One region of the Dactylosporangium sp. NPDC048998 genome, then DNA from elsewhere that is predicted to be linked to it. Evidence: riboswitches for the same ligand, from Rfam matches in the RefSeq annotation. Region 1 holds a riboswitch; the other holds the start of a gene.
The links. A riboswitch is a leader RNA that binds a small molecule or an ion and turns the genes downstream of it on or off. The one in region 1 is predicted to bind thiamine pyrophosphate.
Positions count from the first base shown of each region.

Region 2: linked by a shared signal. The riboswitch ahead of ACGFI8_RS22690 (ECF transporter S component) and the one ahead of thiS (sulfur carrier protein ThiS) in region 1 are both predicted to bind thiamine pyrophosphate.

Region 1 covers NZ_JBICTV010000018.1:96,001-99,441, forward strand. Annotated here, with positions in the region: gene thiE (thiamine phosphate synthase) at 1-142, shown strand, start outside; gene thiO (glycine oxidase ThiO) at 167-1,219, shown strand; TPP riboswitch at 1,245-1,355, shown strand; gene thiS (sulfur carrier protein ThiS) at 1,354-1,557, shown strand; gene ACGFI8_RS31545 (thiazole synthase) at 1,571-2,323, shown strand; gene ACGFI8_RS31550 (thiamine phosphate synthase) at 2,317-2,844, shown strand; gene thiD (bifunctional hydroxymethylpyrimidine kinase/phosphomethylpyrimidine kinase) at 2,841-3,441, shown strand, end outside.
Region 2 covers NZ_JBICTV010000009.1:201,474-204,914, forward strand. Annotated here, with positions in the region: gene ACGFI8_RS22680 (energy-coupling factor transporter transmembrane component T family protein) at 1-592, opposite strand, end outside; gene ACGFI8_RS22685 (ABC transporter ATP-binding protein) at 589-1,929, opposite strand; gene ACGFI8_RS22690 (ECF transporter S component) at 1,926-2,495, opposite strand; TPP riboswitch at 2,578-2,689, opposite strand; gene ACGFI8_RS22695 (alpha/beta fold hydrolase) at 2,742-3,441, shown strand, end outside.

The DNA.
Region 1 (3,441 bases):
CGTGCCGGTCGTCGCGATCGGCGGGGTCACCGCGGCGCGGGCCGCCGAGCTGTTCGCGGCGGGCGCGCACGCGGTCGCCGTGGTGGGCGCGGTCAGCGGCGCGGCGGACCCGTACGCCGCCGCCGCGGAGTTCGCGGCATGAGCCGGGCTGGGCGGAGGTGACGGCATGACCGTCGGCATCGTCGGGGGCGGGGTGATCGGGCTCGCCGTCGCGTTCGAGCTGCTCGAGCGGGGCGAGCGCGACGTCACCGTCTACGACCCCGACCCCACGCGCGGCGCCGGGCTGGTCGCGGCCGGCATGCTCGCCCCCACCGCCGAGGCGGTCTTCGGTGAGGAGGCCCTGCAGGCGCTGATGCTCGAGTCGATGCGCCGCTGGCCCGGCTTCGCCGCCCGCCTGCGGGAGCGCACCGGACGGCCGATCGGCTACCGCACCGAGGGCACGCTGCTGGTCGCGCTCACCGCCGACGACCAGGCCGAGATCGACCGGCTCGTCGGCTACTACCGGCGCGCCGGGACGCCGATCGAGCCGCTCACCGGCCGCCAGCTGCGCGAGCGGGAGCCGCTGCTGTCCCCACGGGTGCGCGGCGGCGCGTTCGCCCCCGGCGACCACCAGGCCGACCCGCGGCTGCTGCTGAGCGCCCTGCGGGGCCTGCCGCTGCGGTTCACATCGCAGAAGGTCGATGAGCTTTCCACACTGCGGGATGATGTGATCATCGTCGCGAACGGCGTCGGGTCGGCGCCGCTGACCGGCCTGCCCGTGCGCCCGGTGAAGGGCCAGCTGCTGCGGCTGCGCGGCGCGGAGCCCCTGGTCCGGCACGTGATCCGCGGCGTGGCGGCGGGCCGGCACGTGTACCTCGTGCCGCGCGCCGACGGCGAACTGGTCGTCGGTGCGACCGAGGAGGAGCGCGGCGCGGACACCACGGTCACCGCCGGCGGCGTGCTCGACCTGCTCCGCCCGGCCGCCGACCTGCTGCCCGGCGTGGCCGAGCTGGCCCTGGCCGAGACCCTGGCCGGCCTGCGCCCCGGCACGCCGGACAACGCCCCGGTGCTCGGCCCGCTCCCCGGCGGCCCGCCCGGCGCGCGGACCCTGGTGGCCACCGGGCACTACCGCCACGGCGTGCTCCTGGCCCCGGTCACCGCCGCGGTGATCGCCGACCTGGTCGTCGACGGCGCTACCAGCGTTGATATCGACGCGTTCGGGGCGCGGCGCTTTACCTGAGCCCGGCGGCGGCGTTATGGTCGAGGCGTACCCCACGGGAGTCCGGTGTGACCGGGCTGAGAGGGGGGCTGTGAGCCCCCGACCGTCGAACCTGATCCGGATCATGCCGGCGCAGGGAGGCAGGAGTGAGCCTTATGCACCTCGTTGTCAATGCCGTCGCATCGACCGTCGACGACGACACCACCGTCGCCGACGTCGTGCGCACGCTCGCCGGAGACGATCCGCGCGGGATCGCCGTCGCCCTCAACGGTGACGTGGTGCCGAGGTCGCGCTGGGCGGACACCCGCCCCGCCGACGGCGACCACGTCGAGGTGCTGACGGCGGTGCAGGGTGGCTGACGACCTCGACCTCCTGGTCTTCGACGGCGTCGAGCTGCCCTCGCGGCTGATCCTCGGCACCGGGGGAGCGACCAGCCACGCCGCGCTCGAGGCCGCGATCCGCGCCAGCGGCACCGCGCTGGTCACCGTCGCCCTGCGCCGGCTCGACCCGGCCGCGCCGTCGCTGCTCGGCGTCATCGAGCGCTGCGGCGTGCGGGTGCTGCCCAACACCGCCGGGTGCTACACGGCGACCGAGGCGGTGAAGCTCGCCCACCTGGCGCGGGAGGCGTTCGGCACCGCGTGGGTGAAGCTCGAGGTGATCGGCGACGAGGACACCCTGCTGCCGGACGGGGTCGAGCTGCTCGCCGCGGCCGCGCAGCTGGTCGGCGACGGGTTCGTCGTCCTGCCGTACACCTCGGACGACCCGATCCTGGCCCAGCGCCTGGCCGACGCCGGGTGCGCCGCGGTCATGCCCCTCGGCGCGCCGATCGGCTCCGGGATGGGCATCCGCAACCCGCACAACATCGCGCTGATCCGGCAGAAGGTCACCGTCCCGGTCATCCTCGACGCCGGCATCGGTACCGCCTCCGACGCCGCGCTGGCGATGGAGCTCGGCTGCGACGGCGTGCTGCTCGCCTCCGCGGTCACCCGGGCCGAGCACCCGGCGCGCATGGCCGAGGCGATGCGCCTGGCGGTGCGGGCCGGGCGGCTGGCGCACCTCGCCGGCCGGATCCCCCGCCGCCTGCACGCGACCGCATCCAGCCCGACCGGAGGTATGCCGTGGTAGCGCCCATAGAGCACGGCCTCATCGTCTTCACCGACCGCCGGCAGGCCGGGCGCCCGCTGCCGGAGGTGGTCGCGCTGGCCATCGACGGCGGGGCGCGGGTGGTGGTCCTGCGCGAGCACGACCTCCCGCCGCGGCGGCGCCTCAAGCTTGCCGCCGAGCTGCGCGTCGCGCTCGACGCGGTCGGCGGCCGGCTGCTGCTGGAGGAGGACCCGGCCCTGCGCAAGTGCCACGACCTCGACTCGCTCTGCGCCGCCGCCGCGGACGACGCCGTCGCCTACGCGACGCTCTCGCCGATCTTCCCGACCCGCTCCAAGCCCGGGTACGGCCCGCCGCTGGGCCTGGCCGCCCTCGCGCGCATGGCCCTCGTCGTGAACGTCCCGGTGTACGCGCTGGGCGGCGTGGACACCCCGGCGCGAGTGCGCGACTGCCTCGACGAGGGCGCGGCGGGCGTCGCGGTGATGGGCGCGGTCATGCGCGCCGAGGACCCGGCCCGGCTCGTGAAGGAGCTCTTGAACGCATGAACCCGCCCGTGGCCTTGACCATCGCCGGCTCGGACTCGGGCGGCGGGGCCGGCATCCAGGCCGACCTCAAGACGTTCGCCGCGCACGGGGTGTTCGGCACCAGCGTGATCACCGCGCTGACCGCGCAGAACACCGCCGGCGTGCGGGGCATCTCCGCGGTGGAGCCCGGCTTCGTCGCCGCGCAGCTGGAGGCCGTGCTCGACGACCTGCCCGTGGCGGCGGTCAAGACCGGCATGCTCGCCACGCCGGAGACGGTCGCCCTCGTCGCGCGGTACGCCCCGCGCCTGCCCGCCCTGGTCGTCGACCCGGTCCTGGTCGCGTCCTCGGGCGACCGGCTGTTCACCGCCGACGCCGAGCGCGCGTACCTCGAGCTGCTCTTCCCGCACGCCGCCGTCGTCACGCCCAATCTGCGCGAGGCGTCGGTACTGCTCGGCCGGGACGTGCTCGACGCCGACGACGCCGTCAAGGCGGCCGCCGACCTTGCCGCCTACGGGCCGCGCTGTGTCGTGGTCAAGGGCGGCCACCTGCGCGGCAGTGCGGAGGCCGTCGACGCGGTGTGGCTCGACGGCCAGGCGTCGCTGCTGACCGCGCCCTGGA
Region 2 (3,441 bases), on a different contig from region 1:
GCGCCTCCATCGCCGTCGCCAGCCGGATGCCCCGCCGGATGGCGGCCACCAGGAGCCCGAAGAGCGTGGAGAAGAGCCCTGCCCTGGTACCGCGGGCCCGTCGCGCCAGCCGGATCAGCCGGTACTCGTCGGCCAGCAGCGGCGCCAGCCGCAGCGCGGCCAGCGCGCCGATCGCGAAGCGCGGCGAGACCCGCAGGTGCGCCACGAGCGAGTCGGCCAGGTCGGTCGGGTCGATCGTGGCGAACACCACGAACCCGGGCAGCCCGACGGCGAGCAGGCGCAGCGCGTATCCGACGGCGTTCGCGCGCACGTCGAGGCCCGCATCGCCCAGGCTGAGGTGGGCGAGGACCGGCGAGTCACGCGCGCCGAGGAGCACGGTGAAGAGGAAGATGCCGGTCGCGGAGGCGACGATCGGCCAGCCGCGCCGCCACAGGGCGGCGGGGGAGACACCGGTCAGCGGCAGCGCCGCCAGCAGCGCGCCGATCACGGTCAGCGACGCGACGGGGTCGAGGGTGGTCACCACGGCCCCGGTGACCAGCAGCGCGGCGAGCAGCTTCGCGGTGGCGTCGCGCCGGCCCAGCCAGGTGCTCACCGGGTCAGCTCCAGCCGCCGGTCGCCGATCGCGGCGACGAGCTGCGGGTCGTGGGTGACCAGCACCAGCGCCCGCCCCTCGTCGCGCAGGTCGGCCAGCAGCGTGACCAGCTCGCGCCAGGTGCGCAGGTCCTGGCCGAACGTCGGCTCGTCGAGCACCAGCACCCGCGGTGCCGCCGCCAGCGCGGTCGCCACGCTGAGCCGCCGCTGCTCGCCGCCGGAGAGGGTGAACGGGTTGGCCAGCGCCAGCCGGTCGAGGTAGAGGCGGGACAGCAGCTCGTCGACGGTAGACGGGGACGCGCCGCCCAGCGCGAGTTCGGCGCGCACGGTGTCGGTCACGAACTGGTGCTCGGGGTTCTGGAACACCGAGCCGATCCGCCCGGCCAGCCGGCCCGCCCGCCAGCGGTGCGGCGGGCGGGCGGCGTCCCGGCCGGCGAGCGCCGGCGCGGCCACGACCCGGCCGCGGCTGGGCCGGGTCAGCCCGCCGAGCAGCAGCGCCAGGGTGGTCTTGCCGGCGCCGTTGGGGCCCTCGACGGCGAGGGCCTGCCCCCGCAGTACGACCTCGTCGATCGTCCTGTCCGTGTGCCGCAGCCCGAGCCCCTCGGCGGTGAGCAGCGCCTCGCCGGGCGGCCCGGGGGCCTTGCGGGCCGGCATCGGCGGCGACCCGGGCGCGCTCGGCGTCCACACCGCGTCCGGGTCCTCGCCGATGACGATCGTGCGGTCGACCAGCGGCAGCGCCTCGTCGACCCGGTGCTCGACGAGCACCATCGTCGCGTCGAGGTCCCGCAGCGCCTTGGCGATGGCGGTGCGGACCAACTGCGCGCCCTCCGGGTCGAGGTTGGCGGTCGGCTCGTCGAGCAGCAACAGCCCGGGGCGCAGCGCGATGACCCCGGCGATAGCCAGCCGCTGCTGCTCGCCGCCGGACAGCGCCGCGGTGCCGCGGTCCCGGCCATACGGGAAGCCCACCGCCGCCAGGGCCGCGTCGACCCGGGGCCAGATCTCCGCACGGGGCACGCCCCGGTTCTCCAGGCCGAACGCGACGTCGTCGCCGGCCCGGCTCATGACCAGCTGGGTCTGCGGGTCCTGGAACACGATGCCGGTCTCGCCGCGCAGCTGCAGGGCCGGGCGGCCGTCGACGAGGACCTCGCCCTCCTGCTCGCCGGAGTCCTCGGCGAGCAGGCCGGCCATCGCGGCGAGCACGGTGGACTTGCCCGCGCCCGAGGCGCCCTGCAGCAGCACCCGCTCGCCGTGCTCGATGCGCAGGTCGAGGTGGCGGACCGCCCAGGCCTTGCGGCCGGCGTGCCGCCACCCGAACCCGCGAAACTCGACGGTGCTCAGACCGCGACCCGCTCCCGGCCGGAGGGGAAGCGGTCCAGCACGCCGGTCCTCGACAGGGCGCGCTGCAGGGCCCAGCTCCCGGCGCCGGCGATCACCGCGCCGCTGGCCGCGACGAGCGCGGCGTAGGTCCACTGCTGCCCGGTCGTGAACACGCCGGAGTAGAAGTTGGTCAGGTCGAACAGGGTCGCGCCCACGCCGGCCAGGGCGCCCGCGACGAGGGCGTTGCCGAGCTTGTACGAGCGGTAGCCGGTCGCCGCGAAGCCGAACTCGCCGCCGGCGCCCTGCAGCAGGCCCGACACCACGACGGTGAGCCCCCAGGGGGAGCCGAACAGGGTCGAGATGACGGCGGCGACGAGCTCGGTGAAGAGGCCGGCGCCGGGCTTGCGGATGATGAGCTGGCCGAGCACCGCCGGAACCAGCCACACGCCGTAGATGACGGCCCGCCAGGGCAGCGCGAAGCTGTCCAGGGCGCTCCAGAGCTGGTTCCAGGCGGCGAAGACCGCGGCGAAGGCCACGGCGATGATCGACGCGACGACGATGTCGACGGTGCGCCAACGGGTCTGCATTGGCAGTACCTCCTAGTTCGGGGGTGAACCAGAAGGAGACGCGACGCCACGGCCGCCGGACGAACGGACGGACATGGCGGCTGGCGTGAGGTGACCGAGCTCCCTGCGCTGGCATTACCCAGATCAGGTTCGAGGGTCTGCGGCGCCGCGTGGCGGCCGCACTCTCAGCGCTGTGCGCTCCCCTGTCGGATGTGAAGTTGTTTCCCGAAGGTAACAGTGAACCTTGTTGACCCCTAGTCTCTGGTCATGAAAATCACGGCGCGCTCGCTGAGGTTCGACGTGGTGGCCGGTGGGCCGGCGGACGGGGACCCGGTGCTGCTGCTGCACGGCTTCCCCCAGCACAGCGGCGAGTGGGCGGCCGTCACCCCAGCGCTGCACGCCGCCGGCCTGCGCACCTACGCCCTCGACCAGCGGGGCGTCTCGCCGGGCGCCCGCCCCGAGGGGGCCGAGGCCTACCGGATCACCGAGTGCGCCCTGGACGCCGTGGCCGTGCTCGACGAGCTGGGGCTCGATAAACCTGCCTCGGTACACCTGGTCGGCCACGACTGGGGCGCGATCTGCGCCTGGCAGGTGGCGATCCGCCATGCGGAGCGGGTCCGCACGCTCACCGCGATCTCGGTGCCGCACCCGCACGCCATGGCCCACGCCTACGCCACCGACCCCGACCAGCGCGAGCGCTCCGCCTACATCAAGGTGTTTCGCGAGGTGGGCCGGGCCGAGGAGCTGCTGCTGGAGGACGACGCGCGGCGGCTGCGGCGGATCTTCGACGGGTCCGGGCTAGACGCGGCCGGCGTCGACGCCTACGTGCGGCCCCTGCTGGAGCCCGGCGCGCTGACCGGGGCGCTGAACTGGTACCGCGCGATGAGCCCGCTCGACCTCGTCGGGCTGGGCCCGGCGCGGGTGCCCACGACGTACGTGTGGAGCGACGGCGACCTGGCCATCGGCG